3 regions of the Kitasatospora sp. NPDC127111 genome follow, and region 3 is predicted to be linked to each of the others. Evidence: riboswitches for the same ligand, from Rfam matches in the RefSeq annotation. Region 3 holds a riboswitch; each other region holds the start of a gene.
The links. Region 3 has a riboswitch for thiamine pyrophosphate ahead of thiC (phosphomethylpyrimidine synthase ThiC). Riboswitches for the same ligand answer to the same signal wherever they lie in the genome.

Region 1: linked by a shared signal. The riboswitch ahead of thiO (glycine oxidase ThiO) and the one ahead of thiC (phosphomethylpyrimidine synthase ThiC) in region 3 are both predicted to bind thiamine pyrophosphate.
Region 2: linked by a shared signal. The riboswitch ahead of ACFVHB_RS25395 (purine-cytosine permease family protein) and the one ahead of thiC (phosphomethylpyrimidine synthase ThiC) in region 3 are both predicted to bind thiamine pyrophosphate.

What each region holds. Positions count from the first base shown of each region.
Region 1 covers NZ_JBHXTG010000013.1:14,443-22,325, reverse strand. Annotated here, with positions in the region: gene ACFVHB_RS11275 (hypothetical protein) at 1-509, opposite strand, end outside; gene metF (methylenetetrahydrofolate reductase [NAD(P)H]) at 651-1,565, opposite strand; gene ACFVHB_RS11265 (polyprenyl synthetase family protein) at 1,787-2,893, shown strand; gene thiE (thiamine phosphate synthase) at 2,925-3,593, opposite strand; gene ACFVHB_RS11255 (Rv2175c family DNA-binding protein) at 3,614-3,979, opposite strand; gene ACFVHB_RS11250 (NAD(P)/FAD-dependent oxidoreductase) at 4,041-5,237, opposite strand; TPP riboswitch at 5,511-5,623, shown strand; gene thiO (glycine oxidase ThiO) at 5,616-6,785, shown strand; gene thiS (sulfur carrier protein ThiS) at 6,782-6,991, shown strand; gene ACFVHB_RS11235 (thiazole synthase) at 6,994-7,791, shown strand.
Region 2 covers NZ_JBHXTG010000046.1:59,252-67,134, forward strand. Annotated here, with positions in the region: gene ACFVHB_RS25380 (DUF5926 family protein) at 1-457, opposite strand, end outside; gene ACFVHB_RS25385 (ATP-binding protein) at 542-1,120, opposite strand; gene ACFVHB_RS25390 (glycerophosphodiester phosphodiesterase) at 1,451-2,293, opposite strand; gene ACFVHB_RS25395 (purine-cytosine permease family protein) at 2,435-3,901, opposite strand; TPP riboswitch at 3,894-4,042, opposite strand; gene ACFVHB_RS25400 (S1C family serine protease) at 4,342-6,111, shown strand; tRNA gene ACFVHB_RS25405 (tRNA-Ser) at 6,175-6,262, shown strand; gene ACFVHB_RS25410 (peptidoglycan-binding protein) at 6,463-7,578, shown strand; gene ACFVHB_RS25415 (MerR family transcriptional regulator) at 7,649-7,883, shown strand, end outside.
Region 3 covers NZ_JBHXTG010000085.1:23,542-31,424, forward strand. Annotated here, with positions in the region: gene ACFVHB_RS34640 (3-oxoacyl-ACP synthase III family protein) at 1-773, opposite strand, end outside; gene ACFVHB_RS34645 (flotillin family protein) at 870-2,366, opposite strand; gene ACFVHB_RS34650 (hypothetical protein) at 2,480-2,686, opposite strand; TPP riboswitch at 2,865-2,976, shown strand; gene thiC (phosphomethylpyrimidine synthase ThiC) at 2,987-4,831, shown strand; gene ACFVHB_RS34660 (PKD domain-containing protein) at 5,004-7,376, shown strand; gene ACFVHB_RS34665 (VOC family protein) at 7,548-7,883, opposite strand, start outside.

The sequences.
Region 1 (7,883 bases), on a different contig from region 3:
TCGGTCTGCTGCTGCTCGTAGTAGGCGGACGCGTAGACGCCGTCCGCGGCGAGCTCCTGCATCGCGAAGGCCGCGGTCTGCTCGACGGCCGCGACGTCGTCCTCGGCCGGTGCCGGTTCGGGGGTCTCCTCCTCGACCGCGCTGACCGAGCCGATCCGGTCCACCGCCACCGCGGTGGCCACGGCCGCGCCGCCGGTCAGCGCGCCGAGCAGCGGCACCTTGGCGAGCGGGCCGGGCAGGCTGCCGTCGGCCTTGCGCAGCGACCAGCCGGCCGCGTAGCCGCGCTTCACCGAGAGGGTGACGAGGGTCTGGCCGACCGCGAACAGCGCGGCACCCGCGCCGATCAGCACCACCGAGCCCGTCGCCATGCCGGCGGGCACCCCGAGGAAGCCCGCCAGGGCGAGGGCCCGCCAGTGCACCGGGGCACGGTTCTGCAGCAGCAGCTCGGCCACCAGCCAGAGCGCCACCACCGCCAACGCGGCGTACAGCAGCAGGTATCCGATGCCCATCCGCCCGCTACCTCCAGTCGCGTGCCCGCGCGCGCCGCGCGTGTGCGGCGACTGTACCCGTTCAACGGCCGGGGCACCGCATCGCGTTCCCGGCCGTCACGGCCGCCGCGGCCGCCGGCCCGGGTGGGCCGGCGGCGCGCGTCAGCGCCGGTGCAGACCGAGGTTCTGGTAGATCTCCAGCGTCGCGGTCGAGTGGTTGAGCGTGATGAAGTGCAGGCCGGGGGCGCCCTCCGCGAGCAGCCGCTCGGACATCGCGGTGGCGTGCTCCATGCCGACCTCGCGCAGCACCGCCGGGTCGTCGATCGCGGCGCGCAGCCGGGCCTCCAGCTCGGCGGGGAACGCCGAGCCGCTCAGCTGCGGGAACCGCTCCAGCTGCTTGGCGTTGGTGACCGGCATGATCTCCGGGATGATCGGCGTCTCGCAGCCGGCGGCGGTCACCCGGTCGCGCAGCCGCAGGTAGTCGTCGACCTCGAAGAACATCTGGGTGATCGCGTAGTCGGCCCCGGCGCGGATCTTCGCCACGAAGTGCCGGATGTCGTCGTCCCAGTTGGTCGAGCGCGGGTGCATGTTCGGCGAGGCGGCCACGCCCACGCAGAAGTCGCCGATGCCCTTGATCAGCTCCACCAGCTCGTACGCGTAGGTGACGCCCTGCGGGTGCTTCACCCACTCGCCCATCGGGTCGCCGGGCGGGTCGCCCCGCACCGCCAGGACGTTGCGCACCCCCTGGTCGGCGTACTGGCCGATGATGTTGCGCAGCTCGGCGACCGAGTGGTCGACGGCCGTCAGGTGGGCGACGGGGGTCAACGTGGTCTCCGTGGCGATCCGGCCGACCATGTTGACGGTGCGCTCGCGCGAGGAGCCGCCGGCCCCGTACGTCATGCAGACGAAGTTGGGGTCGAGCGGTTCGAGGCGGCGGATGGCGTCCCAGAGACGCTGCTCACCGACCTCGCTGCGCGGGGGCATGAACTCGAAGGAGAAGGATCGCTTGCCGGCCGCCAGAAGCTCGCGGACCGTCAGCGCGCGGTCTGTTCTGGTGGAAGCGACGCCGAGTGCCATGCTGGCAGGTTAACCGTCGCCCGAAGGGCCCGGACAACTCGGTTCCAGCAATTGAGACAATGGATGGACACGGTTCCGCTTCCGTTCACCACCGCCCGGGAAGGCGTCGGAACCCCCCGCGGGACGGCCCCGGCGGCAGGGCCGCGGAGTCGTCCGTACAGCTGTTCCCGGCCGCCCGGCTACGCTTGCTGCACCCCCAGCCAAACCTCCGGAGCCTCATCGTGACCTCGTCCACCAACCGGCCGGCCAACCCCATTGACGTGGAGGACGTGCGCGGGCGCGTCAACGCGGCCCTCGCCGGCTTCATGGACGGTCAGACGGCCCTGCTCGGCAAGATCTCGCCGCAGCTCGCGCCCGCCGCCGACGCGCTCCGCGACTTCCTGCTGGACGGCGGAAAACGACTGCGCCCGGCCTTCTGCTACTGGGGCTGGCGCGGCGCCGGCGGGCCCGCCGGGGGCGAGGGCATCGCCAACGCGGCCGCCGCCCTGGAGCTGCTCCAGGCCAGCGCGCTCGTCCACGACGACCTGATGGACCGCAGCGACACCCGGCGCGGCCTGCCCTCGGTGCACCGCCGCTTCGAGGCGCTGCACCGCGACAGCGGCTGGCGCGGCGACCGCGAGCAGTACGGCACCTCGGCCGCGGTGCTGCTCGGCGACCTGCTGCTGATCTGGTGCGACGAGCTGTTCCTGCGCTCCGGCCTGGACCCGGCCGCGGTGCTGGCCGCCAAGCCGATGTTCGACCTGATGCGCACCGAGGTCATGGTCGGCCAGTACCTGGACGTGCTGGAGCCGGTCGCCGGCGACTCCACCGACGGCGGCGCGCTGGACCGGGCGCAGACCGTGCTGCACTACAAGTCGGCCAAGTACACGATCGAGCGTCCGCTGCAGGTCGGCGCGCTGCTGGCGGGCGCCCCGCCGGAGCTGGTCGAGGCGTACGGGGCGTTCGGCCTGCCGCTGGGCGAGGCGTTCCAGCTCCGGGACGACCTGCTCGGCGTCTTCGGCGACCCGGCGGTCACCGGAAAGCCGGCCGGGGACGACCTGCGCGAGGGCAAGCGGACCCTGCTGGTCGCGCACGCGATGCGCGGGCTCTCCGCCGCCGACGCCCGCCACCTGGACGAGCGGCTCGGCGCCCCGGACCTCGCGCCCGAGGAGGTCTCCCGGCTGCGCGCGCTGGTGGAGCGCAGCGGCGCGCCCGAGCGCGTGGAGCAGCGGATCGAGGAGCTGATGCGGCAGTCGCTGGCAGCGCTGGCGGCGGCGCCGCTCGCCGACGAGCGGGCCCGCACGGTCCTGCTGGCGCTGGCCGAGGCCGCCACCGTCCGCAAGTACTGAGTACCCGGGCCGGCGGCGGCCCCGTGCCGGGTCAGGCCCGCCGCAGCCGTGCGGCGAGCGCGGCGGCGGCCGCCCGCGGGTCCTCCGCCGCGGTGATGGCCCGGACCACCACGACGCGCCGGGCGCCGGCCGCCAGCACCTCGTCCAGGTTGCCCAGGTCGATGCCGCCGATGGCGAACCACGGGCGGTCGGTGGCCTGCTTCGCCGCGTACTCGACCAGGCCGAGGCCGGGCGCGTGGCGGCCCGGCTTGGTCGGGGTGGGCCAGACCGGGCCGGTGCAGAAGTAGTCCACGCCGGGCTCGGCGACCGCCGCGTCCACCTCGGACTCGGCGTGGCAGGAACGGCCGATCAGCACGTCCTCGCCGAGGATCGCCCGGGCGGCCGGCACCGGCAGGTCGTCCTGCCCGAGGTGCAGCACGTCGGGGCGGGCGGCGTGCGCGACGTCGGCGCGGTCGTTGACCGACAGCAGCTTGCCGTGCCGGCGGCAGGCGTCGGCGAAGACCTCCAGCGCCGCGAGCTCCTGCTTGGCCTCCAGGCCCTTGTCGCGCAGCTGGACGATGTCCACCCCGCCGGACAGGGCCGCGTCGAGGAACTCGGCGAGGTCGCCCCGCTCGCGGCGGGCGTCGGTGCAGAGGTAGAGCCGGGCGTCGGCGAGCCGGGCCCGCGGGCCCGCCCCGCCGGCAGCGGCGGCGCCGGTCACCGGGCCGGTCCCAGGGCCAGTCACAGGGCCATCGCCTGGGCGCGGCGCTTGACCTCGGTCGCGCGGTTCTCCCAGAGCGCCTGGACGGGGGTGCCGGGCAGCGACGGGTCCTCGGTGAACATCCACTCGAGGATCTCCTCGTCGCTGAAACCGCTGTCGCGCAGCACGGTCAGCAGGCCGACCAGGTGCTTGACCGGGCCGGTCTCGTCGATGAACGCCGCCGGGACCTGCAGCGACTTGTTGGGGCCGCGGCGGACGGCGATCAGGTCGCCCTTCTTGACCAGGTTGCGGACCTCGGTGACCACCAGACCCCACCGCTCCGAGATGTCGGGCAGGTACATCCACTCGGGGACCAGGGCTTCAATCTTGCTTTCGATCTCACTCACGCCACCAGACTGCCACCTCCGCGGCCCGCCGCGCACCAACCGGCCGCCGGGGCGGCTCCGGCTACCCCGCGACGGCCGCCTTCAGCGGCACCGCAGGGTCCGCCGCCCGGGCCCGGTCCAGCGGCGTCCCGCGCTCGATCAGCCGGCGGCCCTGGGTGAGGTCGCGCGGGCGGTCCACCGTGAGCAGGGCGCGCAGCACCCCGTCGCGCAGCCAGAGCACCGCCCAGGACGGGTCCGCCGGCGAGCCGCGCCACACCGACTCGTCACCCTCGCCGTGCCGCCCGGCGTACTGGACCATCCGGCCGAACTGCTCCGACCAGAAGTACGGCACCGGGTCGTACGGCACGTCCGCGCCGAGCACCGCGGCCGCCGCCGCGCCGCCGGACTGCAGCGCGTGGTCCCAGTGCTGGACGGTCAGCCGGGTGCCGGTTCGGGCGGACGGGTAGCTCGCGCAGTCCCCGGCCGCCCAGACGCCCGGCAGGCTGGTGCGCAGCCGCTCATCCACCAGGACGGCGCCGGCCGCGTCCAGCTCGACGCCGGAGCCGGCCAGCCAGTCGGTCGCCGGGCGGGCGCCGATGCCGACCACCACCTCGTCGGCCGGCAGGTGCGAGCCGTCCGCGAGCAGCACCGCGCCGGGCTCGACGGCCGCGACCGCGGCGTCGCAGCGCAGCTCGACCCCGGCCTCGGCGTACCAGGCGGCCATCGCCCGGCCGACCTCGGTCGGCAGCGCACCGGGGACGGGCGCCGGGCCGGCCTCGACGACGGTCACCTCGCACCCGGCCGCGCGGGCCGCGGTGGCCACCTCGGCGCCGATCCAGCCCGCGCCGACCAGCACCAGGCGCAGACCCGGGCGGAGCAGCGGGCGCAGGGCCAGCGCGTCGTCCAGGGTGTGCAGCAGGTGCGCGCGCTCGGCACCGGGCAGGACGCGCGGGGCGGCACCGGTGGCGATCACCAGGGCGCCGTACGGGAGGTCGCCGCCGTCGGTGTGCAGCACGCCCGGGGTGAGGCCGGTGGCGCGGCGGCCGGTGAGCAGCTCGACGCCCAGGTGGGGGAAGTCGATGTCCAGGGTGGTGGTGTCGGTCTTGCCGAGCAGCACCTCCTTGGAGAGCGGCGGCCGGTCGTACGGCGCGTGGGGCTCCTCGCCCACCAGCACGATCCGCCCCCGCCAGCCGCCCCGGCGCAGCCCCGACGCGCACTGCGCCCCGGCCAGCCCGGCCCCGACCACGACCACCTGATCCGTCCCGCTCAGCTCTGCCACGCGGTCACTGTACTGGCGCCCCCACCGGGCCCGGCCCCGGCGTCCACCGGCTGAGCGCCCGCTCGGCCCCGACCCGCCCGCCGCCCACAAGCCCCACCGCGCACCACCCCACCGGGCACCCCCGCCCCCTCCCGTCCCACCCCTCGTACGTGCCCTCATCGGCGCGAACGCCCCACCCACCCCCCACCCAGCCCACCACCGGACACGCCCGCCCCCTCCCGTCCCACCCCTCGTACGCGCCTTCAGCGGGGACGAGGCCCGGAGTTAAGGTGGGGGCACCATCACGGGAGCCCGGCGTACCGGGCTGAGAGGCGGGCTGACACGGCCTGCGACCGTCCGAACCTGATCCGGGTCATACCGGCGAAGGGAGAAGCAGCTTTGACACGCTTGGCACCAGGTGGCCACGCGGACGTGCTGGTGATCGGCGGAGGCGTGATCGGCCTCGCCGTCGCCTGGCGCGCGGCGCAGCGCGGGCTGGGGGACGTCGTCGTGGTCGACCCCACCCCCGGTGGCGGCGCCGCCCGGGTCGCGGCCGGCATGCTCGCCCCGGTCACCGAACTCCAGTACGGCGAAGAGCCGTTGCTCCGCCTCGGGATGGCCTCCAACGAGCGCTACGCCGCCTTCGCCGCCGAGCTCACCGAGGCCAGCGGCGGCCAGGACACCGGTTACCGCCGGTGCGGCACGCTCGCCGTCGCGCTCGACTCCGACGACCGGGCGGAGCTGCGCGAGTTGCACGCCTTCCACCTGCGGCTCGGCCTCGACTCGACCTGGCTGACCGGCCGCGAGGCCCGCAAGCTGGAGCCGATGCTCGCCCCCGGCGTCCGCGGCGGCCTGCACGTGGCGGACGACCACCAGGTGGACGGTCGCCGGCTGCTGACGGCGCTGCTGCTGGCCGGCCAGGCCGCCGGCGTGGTCGTCCGGCGGACCGAGGCGGTCGAGCTGCTGGTCGAGGACGGCCGCGCGGTCGGCGTCCGGCTCGGCACCGGCGAGAGCGTGACCGCCGGCCGGGTCGTGCTCGCGGCCGGCCCGGAGAGCCACCGGCTGCCCGGCCTGCCCGACGGCGTGCTGCCGGCGATCCGCCCGGTGAAGGGCCAGATCCTGCGGCTGCGGATCCCCGAGGCGTACCGGCCGTTCCTGTCCCGCAACGTCCGGGCGGTGGTCCGCGGCCAGCACCTCTACCTGGTGCCGCGCGAGGACGGCGAGCTGGTGATCGGCGCGACCAGCGAGGAGCAGGGCTACGACACCACGGTCACCGCCGGCGGGGTGTACGAGCTGCTGCGCGACGCCCACGAGCTGGTCCCCGGCATCACCGAGCTGCCGCTGGTGGAGACCTCCGCCGGGCTGCGCCCGGGCTCGCCGGACAACGCGCCGCTGCTCGGGCCGACGGCCCTGCCCGGCCTGGTCGCCGCCACCGGGCACTACCGCAACGGCGTGCTGCTCACCCCGGTGACCGCCGACCTGATCGCCGAACACCTGGCCACCGGCACCACGCCGGAGCTGGCCGCACCGTTCTCCCCCACTCGCTTCGCCACGAAGGTCCCCGCATGAGCGACATCCCCCTCACCGTCAACGGCGAGCCCCGCCTGGTGCCCGCCGCCACCACCCTCGCCGAGGTGGTGGCCACTCTGAGCCGGGCCAACACGGGCGTCGCCGCCGCGCTCAACGAGGCCGTGGTGCCGAGGAGTTCGTGGCCGGTCACGCAGCTCTCGGCGGGCGACCGGGTCGAGATCCTCACCGCCGTGCAGGGGGGCTGACCATGGCCGACGACGTCCTCTCCATCGCCGGCACCACCTTCGGCTCGCGGCTGATCATGGGCACCGGGGGTGCCCCCAGCCTGGAGGTCCTGGAGCAGGCGCTGCGGGTCTCCGGCACCGAGCTGACCACGGTGGCGATGCGCCGGGTGAACGCCACCACCCAGGGCTCCGTCCTGGACGTGCTGACCCGCAACGGGATCCGCGTCCTGCCCAACACGGCCGGCTGCTTCACCGCCGGCGAAGCGGTGCTGACCGCCCGGCTGGCCCGCGAGGCGCTCGGCACCGACTGGGTGAAGCTGGAGGTCATCGCGGACGAGCGGACCCTGCTGCCGGACCCGATCGAGCTGCTGGACGCCGCCGAGACGCTGGTCGACGACGGCTTCACCGTGCTCCCGTACACCAACGACGACCCGGTCCTGGCCCGGAAGCTCGAGGACGTCGGCTGCGCGGCGATCATGCCGCTGGGCTCGCCGATCGGCTCCGGCCTGGGCATCCGCAACCCGCACAACTTCCAGCTGATCGTGGAGAGCGCGAACGTCCCGGTGATCCTGGACGCGGGCGCCGGCACCGCCTCGGACGTCGCGCTGGCGATGGAGCTGGGCTGCGCCGCCGTCATGCTCGCCTCCGCGGTGACCCGCGCCCAGGACCCGGTGCTGATGGCCGAGGCGATGCGGCACGCCGCCGAGGCCGGCCGGCTCGCCCACCGGGCCGGCCGGATCCCGCGCCGCTTCCACGCCGAGGCCTCCTCGGCGATGGCCGGCCTGGCCGACCTCGACACCCGCGAGCACCCGGCGTTCTGACGGGGCGCCACCGCCGCCCGGGGCCCCCACTGCCGCTTCCGCCGCGGGGCACCGGGCGGCCCGGCCGACCCCCACGACCGACGACCGGGCCC
Region 2 (7,883 bases), on a different contig from region 3:
CGGGCGTACCCGGCTCGGTGGCCAGCGCCAGCTCCAGCGCGTCCGCCAGGTCGCGGCTCAGGTCGCCGGAGGAGGACTGGGTCTGCAGGCCGAGCAGGATCGACCCGTCCTGGCGGCGCAGCGCCGGCCAGGCCAGCGGCAGCACGGTGGCCAGCGTCACCGACGGGACGTCACCGTTGGCGGTCTCGGCCACCCCGGCGGCCAGCGTCAGCGGCGCGGTCGCGGCGGGCACCAGCTCACGCAGCGCCACCCAGTCGGCCTCGCCCGGCAGGCCCTCGAACGGGCGGTGCACCAGCTCCTGCACGGCGTGCGAGGCCTCCCGGCCGTGGCACGCCTTGTAGCGGCGGCCCGAACCGCACGGGCAGTTCTCGCGGGCCCCGACCACGGGGATCTCACCCGTGACGGCGGTGGTGGACTGGCTGCGCTGCGGCGCCTTCTTGGCGGCCTTCTTGCCCATGGTGCGGCTCTCCCGGGGACGGTTGTGTTGTGCTCCGGGCAGCCTACTGACGATCGGGGCGGGGCCGGGCCAGGGCCGGTGGGATCAGGCGCTGCGGGCATCACCGCCGGTGCGCCGGGCGTGCCGGGCCCGGGCGGGCAGCGCCGCCCACACCGTCACCTCGCCGGGCGCGTCGCGCACGCCCCAGTCGCTGGCCAGCTGGTCGACGATGCCCAGCCCGCGGCCGCCGCGCGAGGTCAGCGACGGGCTGGCCGGGGACGGCCGGGTCTGCGCCCCGCCGTCGGTCACCTCCAGGGTGAGGACCCCGTCCGCGTGCATCTGCCAGCGGACCAGGACGCCGCCGTCGGGCTCGCCGTCCTCGTGCCGGGCCGCGGGTCTGGCCTCGGCGCTCCGCGAGGGGACGCCGACCAGCACCTGGTCCACGACCTCGGCGCGGGCACTGCGCCCGAGCACCGGCAGCGGACCGAGCGGCCGGGCATAGCGACACGCATTGCTCAACAGTTCGGAAAGGATCAGAACAGCATCATCGATGACCGGTTCCGGTATCTCCCGGTCACCCAGATCTCGACGCAGTCGGCGCCGTGCGACCCCGACACTCGCTGGGCCGTGCGGCACTGCCATGGTCGATGAAGTAGGCACTTCACGCGCCACCATCAACGCCACCCCCGGACCTCCTTCAGCGTATGCCGAGGGATGGATGCCCCTTGGTAATGCGTCGGAAACGACCGCGCGACGATCCCGCGGGGACATTTCAAGCCCCGCGACCCACGGTGCGCGACAGGTGATTCGGCGCTCACCCTCCGTCGTGAAAACGGATAATCTCCGGCACAAAACGAACGCGGAAGGTTTGAGCCCCTACCAAAACGATCAGTGGAACGATCATCGGACCGAGCGGCGACGGCGATAAGCGGCGATGGTCGGCGACGGCGATCGGGTGCGGCCGGTCGGCGACGGCGATCGGGTGCGGCGGTCGACCGGGAGATCGTCCGCCGTTCACCGGCCGAGCTGGGCCAGCACCTCCGCCGGGCGGTTGGTGATGATCGCCGACACCCCCAGCTCCAGGCACAGCTCCACGTCGGCCGGCTCGTCCACGGTCCAGACGTGCACCTGGTGGCCCAGCTCGCGCAGCCGCGTCACCAGGCGGGGCCTGGCCCGCACCAGGTCGATCCCCGGCCCGGCGATCCGGGCCCCGCCCGGCAGCGTCGCGCCCGGGCGCAGCCGGCCCTGCAGCGGCAGCATCCGCTCGAACAGGAAGACCCGCGGGTACTCCGGCGCGGCGGCGGCCACCCGGGTCAGGGCCAGCGAGGAGAAGCTCATGATCCGGGCCTTCGGACGGTCGTCCGCACGGGGCTCGCCGACCGGCGCGGCACCGCCGATCCCGAACCGTTCGAGCATCCGCAGCAGCTCGGTCTCGACCCGCCCCCGGAAGCGGACCGGGTGCTTGGTCTCGATCGCCAGGTCCACCGGCCGCCCGCAGTCCACGGCCAGCTCCAGCAGGCTCTCCAGCCGCAGGACGCCGCGCAGCTCCGGGTCCGCGCTCGGCACCCCGGTCTTCCAGGCGCCGAAGTCGTGCGCCTCCAGCTGCGCCAGCGTCATCGCCGAGACGGTGCCGCGGCCGTCCGAGACCCGGCCGATCCGGCGGTCGTGGACGCAGACCAGCTGCCCGTCGGCGGTCACCCGGACGTCGCACTCCAGCGCGTCCGCGCCCTCCTCGAGCGCGCGGCGGTAGGCCGCGAGCGTGTGCTCCGGCAGGGCGTGCGAGGAACCGCGGTGGGCGATCACCTGGACGGACGGCGCGGTGCGCGCCGCCGCCGGGGAGAGGTCAGGGCTGGTCACGCGTCCACGATAGGCGGCGGAGGTGACACCGAAGCGAAGGCGGCCCCAACCTGCGGGGCCGCCTTCGCTCGTTCGTCCGGTTCCTCCGGTTCGGTTCCTCCGGTCCGGTGGTTCCCGCCCGGTGGTTCCGGTCCGGTCCGGTCAGGCGGCGGCCGGCCGCCGCCGGGTCAGCGGGGTGAGCGCCCAGGTGGCCAGGGCGGGCACCAGGAAGCCGAGGAGCGAGGCCGAGGTCCACTCCTGCGGGGTGAAGTGCAGCGCCTCCTGGGCCCCCGTCCAGAAGTCCGTCCACCAGCCGGCGATCGCGGTCGGCGCGATCAGCTGGTAGACCGCGAAGCCGAGCGCCCACGGCAGCAGCATCAGCCAGCGGGAGGGCGCGTCGTCGGCGAGGTTCCAGCCGCGCCGCCCGGCGCCGAGGAAGTAGTCCACCGCCAGCACCGCGAACATCGGCACGAAGACCGAGCCGATCAGGCCCAGGAAGGCGTAGTAGGAGTCGGTGAACTCGGTGATCTGCAGCGCCAGCACGGTGATCAGCAGGCCGGTCCCGCCGGTCAGCACCCGCCGGTCCACCTTCGGCAGCAGGTTGTGGACCGACATCGCGGTCGAGTACACGTTGGCGAAGGACTGGTCGGTCTCGCGCAGCACCAGGACCAGCAGGAACAGCCAGCCGGCCGAGACGCCCAGGAACGAGTCGAAGATCTTCGCGGCGTCGCCGTCCGCCTGCAGCAGCGCGAACAGGCCGAGCACGTAGCACCACACCTGGGCGAGCGTGTAGCCGGAGAAGCTGCCCCAGAACGCGGCGCGCGGGGTGCGCGAGTGCCGGGTGTAGTCGGCGGCCAGCGGCACGAAGGAGATCGAGACGGCGATCATCGCGTCGGTGGCCTTCAGGAAGCCGTGCCAGTTGCCCGCGCCCGGGTCCGGCACGCCGTGGCGGCCCAGCTGGACGGTGAAGTACACCATCGCGACCGCGACCGCCGCGGCGACGAAGCGGCGCAGCACCGCGATCGCGCCCAGCGGCCAGATGGTCAGCGCGGTGGTCACCGCACCCGCCAGCACGACGAACACCCAGCGGTAGCCCTCGGTGTGCGCGACGGTCTGCGCGCCCATCGCGATGACCAGCAGCTCGTACACGCCCCAGCCGAGGCACTGGACGATGTTCAGCACGGTCGGGACGTACGAGAGCCGGGTGCCGAACAGCCCGCGCAGGTTCGCCATCGCCGGCGCGCCGGTGCGCGCCCCGATCAGCGCGGCCACGCCGAGCATCGCGGTGCCGACCGCGGTGCCGGCCACGATCGCGGTGATCGCGGCGGCCAGCGACAGCTCGGTGCCCGGCGCGCCCAGCACGGTGGCGGCGGTGGTGAAGCCGATCAGGCTGACGCCGAGGTTCATCCAGAGCGCGAAGTGGTCCCGGAACCGCAGGGTGCGCGGCGGTTCGGTGTCCAGGACGAGCGGCGCCTCGACCCGTCCGTCCCGCTCCGGCCGGTCCAGGACGGCGGTGGCCGGGGAACCGGGCGCGGCCGCGGCGGCGTCGGAGTGAACGGTCGCGGACGACTCGGAGAAATCCTTGGACGCGGGCGCGCCCGAAGAAGAGGATGGCGAAGCAGACGGCATGGCCGATACTCCCTACGCCGGCATTACCCGGACAGGTTCCGGCGGTCAGCGCCCCCTCGACGATCCGTCCACGGATCCCGTGGCGTACGGTCGACCGGCGCACTCTCAGCCTGGTGGGTCCAAGCTCCCGCGTGTCAGTTTGGAGCGACAGGCTAACCGGCGCGGAGGTGAACGCCAAGGCCAGCCGCCCGGCGGTCCGCATCGCGGGACGTCGCGGGGGTCCGGCGGAGGGCCGGGTCGAGGCCCGGCGCAGGCCCGGGTCGGGGTCCGGCGCAGGCCCGGTGGAGGGGCCCCGAGAAGGGCGCCGCGGGAGCTTCGCAGGGGGTGCTGTTGGACCGGGCTAAGGATTCTTATGAGTTCTTCAGAAGGGTCCTTACGGCAATCGAATCGAGTGTGCGAAAAACTATGGTGGTTGGTCCTGTCAGCTATGGAGGTCGTCCGTGAGCACCGAGCGCGAGGTTGGGTCCACCGGGCCGCAGGGGGAGCAGCCCTCCGGCGGCCAGGGGGTGGTGGGTCCCGCTCCTGACGGTCCGGCGCAGTCCGCGTCCGACCGTCCCGTCCCCGCAGCGGCGCCCGAGGCCGACTACCCGCTGACCGAGGCCGCGGCGGGTGCCCCGGCTCCGGCCGCGACCCCGGCCGAGGGCCGGTCCAACCCGACGCTGGCGTTCAGCAAGGTGAGCGCTCCCGAGCCCGCCGCCCCGGCCGCCCCGGCTCCGGCCGCTCCCGCGGCCCCGGCCGCGGCTCCCGCGGCCCCGGCTCCCGCCCCTGCCGGCACCGGGTACCTCGACGCCCCGCCGCCGGTCCTGCCGCCCGCTCCGGCCGGCAACCCGTACGCCACCCCGGCCGCCGGCGTCCCCATGCCGGCCGCCCCGGTCGCCGCCGCTCCGCACGACCCGTACGGCGCCCCGCCCGCCCCCGGTGCGCCCGGCCCGCACCACCCGTTCGGCGCCGGCCAGCCGCTCGGCGGCTGGGGCGTGCACGACGCCACCTCCGGCGGCGCCGGCACCCCCGGCGGCCCGGGCTACCCCGGCGGCCCGCTCGGCTACCCGGCCGAGTACCCCGGCAGCCCCGAGCCCGCCGGCCCGCGCAAGAAGCGCGGCGGCCTGATCGCCCTGGTCGCGGCCGTCGCCCTGGTCGCCGGTGTGGCCGGCGGCGCGGTCGGCGTCGCCGTCGGCGACCGCAACGGCAGCAGCGTCTCCGCCTCGGACGACCACAGGAGCACCACCGTCCAGGCCAACAGCCCGGGGAAGAACGAGCCCGCGCCCGGCTCCGTCGCCGGCATCGCGCAGAAGGCGCTGCCCAGCGTCGTCACCATCAAGGCGCAGGGCAACGGCGAGTCCGGCACCGGCACCGGCTTCGTCTTCGACACCGAGGGCCACATCCTCACCAACAACCACGTCGTCGCCCCCGCCTCCAACGGCGGCAAACTGACCGTCAAGTTCGCCGACGGCACCTCCTACGGCGCCTCCGTGCTCGGCCGCGCCGAGGGCTACGACGTCGCCGTGGTCAAGCTCGACAGCCCGCCGAAGGGCAAGCTGACGCCCCTTCCGCTGGCCGACTCCGACAAGGTCAACGTCGGCGACTCCACCATCGCCATCGGTGCCCCGTACGGCCTGGAGTCCACCGTCACCACCGGCATCATCAGCGCCAAGGACCGCCCGGTCGCCTCCGGCGACGAGACCGGCGCCCAGTCCTCGTACATGAACGCCCTGCAGACCGACGCCTCCATCAACCCCGGCAACTCCGGCGGACCGCTGCTGGACTCCAGCGGCGCGGTGATGGGCATCAACTCCGCGATCCAGTCCAACACCTCCAGCACCGGCCGGGCCGGCAGCATCGGCCTGGGCTTCGCCATCCCGATCAACCAGGCCAAGTGGGTCGCCGAGACCCTGATCAAGACCGGCAAGCCGGTCTACGCCAAGCTCGACGTGCTCCGCAACGACGACTACAAGGGCGACGGCGCGCAGATCCAGACCCGCGACATCCAGGGCACCCCGGCCGTCACCCCCGGCGGCGCCGCCGACAAGGCCGGCCTCAAGCCCGGCGACGTCATCACCAAGCTCGGCGGCAGCCCGATCGAGAACGGCCCGGCCCTGGTCAGCAAGATCTGGACGCACAAGCCCGGCGAGACCGTCGACGTCGAGTACACCCGCAACGGCCAGACCTTCACCACCAAGGTCACCCTCGCCGAGCGCGTCGGCGACAACTGACCCCCACCCCGGCGAAACCCTGTGCACCGAACCCCGCCGGACCCGTTAGGCTGACCTCCGCCTGGAGAGCTGCCCGAGCGGCCTAAGGGAACAGTCTTGAAAACTGTCGTGCGGTGACCCCGTACCGTGGGTTCGAATCCCACGCTCTCCGCTGGTAGGAGAAGAACCACCTGCTCAGGGCGGGTATCGGCGAGACGCCGGTGCCCGCCCTCGGTGTTTTCGGGCGGGGGTGCGGGTGTCCGGTTTCACCTGAACGGGGGGTTTGGGGCGGGGGTGTCCTCGTGCGGGGCCGTGGGTCCCGTTTGCCGGGAGTGAGGGGCGGACCGCCCCGGGCCCGGCGAGGAGAGACGGATGGCCTGGTACCCCGGCGCTGAGAAGTTGGAGCTTCAGCCCGAGTCGGACGAGCAGCCGGCGATCGTGCCGACGCAGGTGATCTTCCACAGCATCGCGGCGCCGTGGACGCCGCGGCGGATGTACGAGTACTGGCGGGACTCGACCAACCTCGAGTCGCACTTCGGGGTGGGGTACGACGGGCACGTGGGCCAGTTCATCGGCACGCGGACCCGGGCGGACGCCAACATGCGGGCCAACCGCAGGCCGGACGGGACGGGGGCGGTGAGCGTCGAGTCGGCCAGCAACGACCAGCACACCGACCCGTGGACGGACGCGCAGCTCGCCGCGCTGGTCGCGCTCGGGGTGTGGCTGCACCGGCAGCACGGCATCCCGCTGCGGGTGTGCCGCACGGCCGAGGACCCGGGCTTCGGCTACCACCGGCTCTTCCCGGACTGGTCGGACGGCGGCACCGCCTGCCCGGGCGACGCGCGGGTGCGGCAGTTCCACGAGGTCGTGCTGCCCCGCATCGCCGCGGGCGCGAACGGGACGGGCACCCCGCTGCCGCCGCCGCCCCCGGACGCCCCGCCCGCCCGGTACCGGGTGACCATCAACGGGCTGGAGTACGGCTACGGCGCGCACGGGCCGCAGGTCCGCGAGGTGGGCGAGGCGCTGGTGGCGTCCGGCCACGGCTCGCACTACACGACCGGCCCGGACGAGGACTGGCGGGACGCCGACACCCTCAACTACCAGGAGTACCAGCGCTCGCTGGGCTACTCGGGCGCCGCGGCGGACGGGGTGCCGGGCGAGGACTCGCTGCGCCGGCTGCTCGGCCGGCTGCCCTCGCCGCGGCGGGTCTCGCTGGCCCACGTCGTGGCGGCGGCCCGGACCGACCCCGGCGCCGAGCAGGGGCACCAGACCTACGGCGGCGAGGTCCGGATCGTCGAACAGGCGCTGGCCGACGAGGGGTTCCTGGAGCAGCGCTGGGTGGACGGCTCGCTCGGCAGCCGCACGGTGCAGGCGTACGCGGCGTTCCAGCGCAGCCTCGGCTACACCGGCCAGGACGCCAACGGCATCCCCGGGCAGCGCAGCCTGCGGGAGCTGGGGCAGCGGCGGGGGTTCGACGTGACCGACTGAGCGGCGGTGGGCGGGCGTCCGGGTCGGTGCTTGACCATGACACGGTGTGAGGGTCTGCACTGGAGGCGTCATGTTCAACATCGGAGACTTCGCCAAGCACGGCCGGGTGTCGGTCCGGATGCTGCGCCACTACGACGCGATCGGGCTGCTGCGCCCGGCCCGCGTCGACCCGGTCAGCGGCTACCGCTCCTACGAGGCGGCCCAACTCGCCCGGCTCAACCGCGTCATCGCCCTCAAGGACCTCGGCTTCACGCTGCAGCAGGTGCTGGCCGTGCTGGACGAGCGGGTGGACGCGGCCGAGCTGC
Region 3 (7,883 bases):
TCGTCCCAGCCGAGGCCGGTGCGGGCCGCCACCCGGGTCAGGATGGTGCCGCCGATCTTCTCGAAGACGCCGCGCAACTCCTTGCCGCCGCCCCGGAAGTAGCTGTACTCGTCGCCGCGCGGGTGACGCGACCCGCCGCCGGGGATGCCGCCGACCTCCCAGTGCTCGGAGGCGGTCTCGGTCTCGACGTCGAGGATGCCGCCGCGCTCGACCGCCTCGACCAGCACGGCCGCGCCGGCGTCGCCGAAGGTGTACCCGGCGAAGCCGTCCCGGAAGTCGGCCAGGCCGCTCGGATCGCGGCGCATCGCCCGGCTGGGCGTCTCGCCGGTGACCACCAGGGCGCGCCGGGCGCGGCCGGCCAGGATCATCGCGCGGGCCAGGTCGATCCCGTTGAGGAAGCTGTTGCAGGCGTTGCTGACGTCCAGCGCGTGGGCCCGTGAGCCGAGTTCGGCCTGGACGAGGTGGGCGGTGGCGGGCTCGCAGACGTCCCGGGTGGCGGAGGCGTACAGCAGCAGGTCGAGGTCGGACGGGTCCAGGCCGCGGGCGTCCAGGGCGCGCCGGGCGGCGCCGATCGCCAGCGTCGACGCGTACTCGCCCTCGGCCGCGAAGTGCCGGGTGACGATGCCGGTGGCCTTCTCGAACGTCCGCTCCGGCAGGCGGAGCCGTCCGCCGGCCGTGACCTCCTCCTGGAGCTGTCGGGAGGTCAGACGGCGGGCGGGCAGGTGGGCTCCGACGGCGGTGATGCCGACCCGGACGGTGGCTGCGGAATGCATGGCCCCATGCTCCGGCGGGCGGGGCGGCGCCCACCTGAGTACGGGTACTCAGGTGGGCGCGACGGGCTACCCAACCGGGCGGCCGCTACTGCGCGTTCACTCCTCGACCGGCACCTGCTGGACCGGCGTCTTCCGGGCCTGCGCCTGCTGGACCGGCACCGCGGCGGCCGGCTCCACCGCGGCCGCCCCGGCGGGCTGCGCCGGCCCCTGCAAGGTGGTGAGCAGCTGCCGGGCCAGCCCGAGCCCGGTCCCGCCCATGGTGAGCGCCTTGGTGAAGAGGTCCCCCACGCCCTCGGCCCCGTTGAGCAGCACCATGTGCTCGACGTTGCCGAAGGACTCCGCCGCGGCCAGCACGATGTCCGGCCACTTCTCGGCCAGTTCCTGGGCCACCACGGCGTCCGGGTTCGCCGTGAGGGCCGCGGCCCTGGCCTTGAGCCCCTCCGCCTTGGCGAGCCCGATCGCCCGGGCGGTCGCGGCGTCCGCCAGACCGCGGGCCTCGGTGGCCGCGGCCTCCGCCTGACCGGTGGCCTTGGTCGCCTCGGCGGCCGCCAGCCCGCGCAGCTTGGTGGCGTCGGCCTCGGCCTCGGCCGCGATCCTGACCTGGCTGGCCTCGGCCGCCGCCCGCAGCTCGGTCTCCCGGGCCTGCGCCTGCGCGGCGGAGATCCGGGCGTCGCGCTCGGCCTCGGCCCGGGTGCGGGTCTCGTACGCCTTGGCGTCCGCCGGCTTGCGGATGTCGATCTGCAGCTGCTGCTCCTTGCGGCGCGCCTCCAGCTCGGCGACCTTGGTCTCCTGGACGACGACCTCCTGCCGGGCGGCGGCCTGCGCGAGCGGGCCCGCCTGTTCGGCCCGGGCGTTGGCGGTGTCCCGCTCGGCCTGGTACGCGGACTGCTGGATCGCGCTGTTGCGGGTCGCCTCGGCCTTGCGGGCGGCGGCCTCCTGCTCCGCCTCGGTGGCCATCCGGTCCGCCTCGGCCTGGGCGATCCGGGCGTCCCGCTGCACGGCGGCGGCGTGCGGGATGGCGAGGTTCTTGATGTAGCCCGTCGGGTCGATGATCTCCTGGATCTGCAGGGTGTCGATGATCAGACCGAGCTTCTCCATCTCCAGCCCGGAGGCGGCCCTGGTCTCCCCGGTGAGCCGCTCGCGGTCGCGGATCATGTCCTCGACGGTGAGCCCGCCGACGATCGACCGCAGGTGGCCGGCGAAGACGTTGTGCACGCGCTGGCTGATCAGCTTCTGCTGGTCGAGGAAGCGCCGCGCGGCATTGGCGATCGAGACGTGGTCGTCGCCGACCTTGAAGATCACCACGCCCTTGACCCGCACCGGGATGCCCTGCGTGGTGACGCACTCGACGTTCAGCTCGGCCTCGTTGAGGTCCAGCGAGAGCCGGCGGACGCCCTGCAGGCCCGGCGTGACGAAGGTCCCGCGCCCGGTGACGATCCGGAATCCCAGCCCCTCGCCGACCCCCTCGGTGCGGTGCTTGGAACCGGAGATGATCAGGGCCTCGTTGGGCTCCGCCACCCGCCACATGAGTTTGAAGAGCGTGACACCCACCAGCAGCACCGCGACGGCCGCCCCGACGATGACGTACAGCATGGTTCAACTCCCCCTTCCGGCACATGAGATGCGCCGATTCGGATTGTCCGGCCGGGGCAACCCGAAGAAAAGGGAGCTGACATGACGACCTGTCACAACATCGTCACGGCCCCTTACGGCAGGATCGGCGCCACGTAGACGGTGCGCGGCGGCTGGTACTCGACCACCACCACCGGCGTCCCCACCGGCAGCCGGTCGCCCGGCACGGCCAGGTAGGCGAGGAACGCCTCCGTCCCCTGGCGCTCCGGGACGTGCACCATCACCTCGCCGACCAGCCCCGCCCCCACCGCTCCGCTGACCCGCCCGGTGCTCCCGACCACTCGGCCCTCCCTCGTCACGCCGCCGGCCGTCCGCCCGGCCGGTCCGACTGCCAGTGTGCCCGCCCCGCGGCCGGCGGTGCGGCGGCCGCCGGAATCCCCGTCCGTGGACCCCCTCTGGACCAGCGGCGATTCGGTCGCTACGGTGTTGGACGTCTTGCGCAGGCAACACCGCCTGCGGACACGGGAGCTCGGAGCACCGGGCTGAGAGGACGCTGACCGGGACGTCGCCGGACGTGCCGAACGCTGCGTCGACCGCAGGAACCTGACCGGGTAATGCCGGCGTAGGGAGTAGAGGGTCCGATGACCACGTTCGACGCACAGCCGCAGTCTGCCCAGAACTCCGCCGTCAGCAGCGCGGGCACCGGCTACCCCACCCCGGCCTGGCGCAAGGCCTACCGCGACGGCTCCCGCCCCGACCTGCGGGTGCCGTACCGCGAGGTCGTGCTCACCAACGGGAAGACCGTCCCGCTGTACGACACCTCGGGCCCGTACACCGACCCGGCGTACCAGCCCGACGTCCGGCGCGGCCTGCCGCCGCTGCGGGACGCCTGGATCCGCCAGCGCGGCGACGTCGAGGAGTACGACGGCCGCGAGGCCCGCCCCGAGGACGACGGGATCAAGCACACCTCGCCGCGCGGCGGGAACCTGCGCAACCTCGACGCCGTCTTCCCCGGCCGCCCGCGCCGCCCGCTGCGCGGCCGCGACGGTGCCGCCGTCACCCAGCTCGCGTACGCCAAGCGCGGCATCGTGACGCCGGAGATGGAGTTCGTGGCGCTGCGCGAGGGCCTGGCACCGGAGTTCGTCCGTTCCGAGGTGGCCCGCGGCCGCGCGGTCATCCCGGTCAACGTGAACCACCCCGAGGTGGAGCCGGCCGTCATCGGCACCAACTTCCTGGTGAAGATCAACGCCAACATCGGCAACTCCGCCGTCACCTCCTCGATCGAGGAGGAGGTGGAGAAGATGACCTGGGCCACCCGCTGGGGCGCCGACACCGTCATGGACCTCTCCACCGGCCGCAACATCCACACCACCCGCGAGTGGATCCTGCGCAACTCCCCCGTGCCGATCGGCACCGTGCCGCTCTACCAGGCGCTGGAGAAGGTCGACGGCAAGGCCGAGGACCTCAGCTGGGACGTCTACCGCGACACCGTCATCGAGCAGTGCGAGCAGGGCGTCGACTACATGACCGTGCACGCCGGCGTGCTGCTGCGGTACGTGCCGATGACCGCCCGCCGCAAGACCGGCATCGTCTCGCGCGGCGGCTCGATCATGGCCGCCTGGTGCCTGGCGCACCACCGGGAGAACTTCCTCTACACCAACTTCGAGGAGCTCTGCGACATCCTCGCGAGCTACGACGTCACCTTCTCGCTCGGCGACGGCCTGCGCCCGGGCTCGATCGCCGACGCCAACGACGAGGCGCAGTTCGCCGAGCTGCAGACGCTGGGCGAGCTGGGCCGGATCGCCCGCGAGCGCGACGTCCAGGTGATGATCGAGGGCCCGGGCCACGTCCCGATGCACAAGATCAAGGAGAACATGGATCTCCAGAAGGAGATCTGCGACGAGGCGCCGTTCTACACCCTCGGCCCGCTGACCACCGACGTCGCGCCCGGCTACGACCACATCACCTCGGGCATCGGCGCCGCGATGATCGCCTGGTGGGGCACCGCGATGCTCTGCTACGTCACGCCCAAGGAGCACCTGGGCCTGCCCAACCGGGACGACGTGAAGACCGGCGTGATCACCTACAAGATCGCCGCCCACGCCGCCGACCTGGCCAAGGGCCACCCGGGCGCCCAGGAGTGGGACGACGCCCTCTCCGACGCCCGCTTCGAGTTCCGCTGGGAGGACCAGTTCAACCTGGCCCTCGACCCGGAGACCGCCCGCGACTTCCACGACGAGACCCTCCCGGCCGAGCCCGCCAAGACGGCCCACTTCTGCTCGATGTGCGGCCCGAAGTTCTGCTCGATGAAGATCTCGCAGAAGATCCGCGACGAGCACGGTGGGGGTACCTCCCGGCCGGAGGCTGGGGGAGGGTCCAGCGCGGTGGCGAGCGAGTTCGACGCCGAGGCCCTGGCCGGCATGCGGGCCAAGTCCGAGGAGTTCGCCGCCCAGGGCAACCGCGTCTACCTCCCGCTGGCCGACTGACGCCGCATCACGACACCGGCCCGCGCTTCGGAGGGGGGAGCGCGGGCCGGTGCCGTTCGGGGGCGGCGGGAGGTGGGCCGACGAGGGCCGAAACCGACTTGACAGCCGGTAGTTGATCGCACGAATGTTTGCTCCGCCGATTCGGCATCCGCACGATCACTGGGGGACTTCCGTGCGTAGAGCACGTATTCCGGCTGCCGCCGCTCTCGTCCTGTCGATCACCGGCGCGCTCGCGCCGACCACCGCCGCCCAGGCCGCCGTCACCGATCTCTATGTCGACAAGGGGTCCGCCGCGTGCTCGGACACCTCCGGCACGGCCGGCAGCCAGGGCACGCCGTTCTGCACGATCGCCGCCGCGACGAACTCCGTCCAGCCGGGTCAGACCGTGCACATCGCCGGGGGCGACTACGACGAGGAACTCCACCTGACCCGCTCGGGGACGTCGTCCGCGCCGATCACCTTCATCGGGGCGCGGTACGACGACGAGCACGACGCGACCGTGCTCGGTGACCGCGGCGGGCTCAGCCACGCCGTCAGCCTCAACGGCGTCCACGACGTGGTGATCGACCGTCTGTTCGGGCGCTCGGGCAAGGAGGGCGTCCTGGTGGCCGACTCCAGCCGGGTCACCGTCAACGACGTGACGATCTACAGCTCCGGCTGGGACGGCACCCCGGCCGCCCGTTACCCGGGCATGCGGATCACCGGCGCGAGCAGTGACGTCACCGTGCGGCGCAGCGCCGTCGCCGCCTCGTACGCGGGCGGCATCCAGGTCGACGCCGGGGTGGCCCGCACCGTGCTGACGGCCGACCTCGTCAGCGACAGCTCCGGTCCGGGGGTGTCGATCACCGACGCGCCGGGCACGGTCATCACCGGCAACACCGTCCAGGGCGCCTGCGGCCCGATGATCGACCTGGCCGGCTCCTCCGGCGGCGCGTCGATCGAGAACAACGTGCTGGACCTCGACGAGGGCGCCCACCCGGTGTGGGGCCCTTGCACCACCGCCGGTCCCGACGCGGACCTGTCCGCGTCCGCGGGCTCGGCCGCGGGGACCAAGGCGGACTACAACCTCGTCACCACGGCGACGGGCACCCCGTACCTTTGGGCGGGCCAGTCGTACGCCGCGCTCGCGCAGTTCCAGCAGGGCAGCGGGCAGGGGTCGCACGACCTCGTGACCTCCCGCGACGACCTGCGGAAGGACAACTCTCCCGCCGTCGACTCGGCCGACGCCGACGCGCCCGGGGAACTCGCCACCGACCGGTTCGGCAACCCCCGGGTCGACCACCCGCTGGTGGCCAACACCGGTACCGGTAGCGGCTACCACGACCGGGGGGCGTCCGAGGCGCAGGACCCGCTGTTCGTGTCGCTGGGCCAGTCGCCGGACGGGACCGCGGGCAAGCCGCTCACCGTGAAGCTGAACGGATCCGTCAGTTCGCCGTGGGCCCCCGCGACCGGCACGCTGGACTTCGGCGACGGCAGCGCCCCGGTCAGCGCCCCCGCCTTCCCGGTGAGCCACGACTACGCTCCGGGCACCTACACCGCGAAGCTGACGGCGACCGACGGCCTCGGGCTGACGAGGACCACGTCCGCCACGGTCGTGGTCAACGAGCCCGGGCCGATCAAGCCCGTGCTGTGGCTGGAGCCGAGCTGGACGGGCGGCCAGGACGTCCGGGTCACCAACAACGGCGCCACCAGCCCCTGGCCGGTGGCGAGTTACCGCTTCGACTTCGGTGACGGCACGGCCCCGACCGTCCTGAACGGCACCACCGCACCCGACTTCACGCACTACTACGCGAAGCCCGGGACGTACAACGTCACCGAGACCGTGACCGACGACCACGGCCGGACGGCGTCGACCGCCGGCACGATCTCGGTGAGCACCCCGGTCGCGGGCCGCTGGCTCGCCGGGCAGAAGTCCAGCACGGTGGCGTACTTCCGCGGCGGCCACTGGACCCTGCTCTGGAACAACACCCCGTCCAGCCAGTACGGCCGGGTGGACCTCGGCCAGGCCGGCGACCTGCCGGTCGTCGGGGACTGGGACGGCGTCGGGCACGATCAGGTCGGCATCTTCCGTCCGTCGTCGAACACCTTCGCGCTGCGGCACGAGGACGGCGGCGTGTCGGCCGTGACGATGGGTGACCCGGGGGACGTCCCGGTGCCGGGGATGTGGGACCACAACGGTCACGCGCAGCTGGCGGTCTACCGTCCGAGCACCGGGCTGTTCGCGGTGCGGCACGACGACGGCAGCTACTCCAGCGCGGTCTTCGGCAACCCGGGTGACATCCCGGTGGTCGGTGACTGGGACGGCGTCGGGCACACCCAGATGGGCATCTACCGGCCGAGTTCGAACACCTTCGCGCTGCGGCACGACGACGGCAGCGTCTCCGCCGCCGATCACGGCACCGCGGGCGACCTGCCGATCGTCGGTGACTGGAACGGGCTGGGCCGTACCACGTACGGCGTCTACCGGCCGTCCGACGCCGGGTTCCACCTGAGCCGGGCGTACGCGGGTCAGTCCGACCTCGTCTTCACCTTCCAGCTGCACTGAGTCCGGACCGGCCGGGGCCCCGTGCCCCGGCCGGCGCCGTTCGGTGCCACTCCCGGAAGCCGGACATCGGCTTCAGGCCGTGGCGGGGCCGGCTCGGACCTTCCGGGCGCCGGCGCCGCTCGGGGTGGCCGGAGCCTCCCGGAGCGGCGGCTCGCCGTTTCCGGGCCGGCCTCAGCGGACGTCGTCGGCGTACCAGCGGAGCTCGACGGTGTTGCCGTCCGGGTCCGCCACGTAGAGCGAGGTGCCGGTGCCGCGGGCGCCGTAGCGGGGGCCGGGGCCGTCGAGGACGGTGAAGGCGCCGGAGTCGACGACCTCCTGCCAGTCCAGGGGCTCGACGGTGAGGCAGATGTGGTCGACGTTGGACTCGCCGCGCGGGCGGGAGAACAGGTCGATGATGGTGTCCGCGTTGACCCGGACCGACGGGAAGGAGACCTTCCCGGCCCGCCACTCGTCCACCCGGACCGGGGCCAGGCCGAGCAGTCCGGTGTAGAACTCCAGCGACCGCTC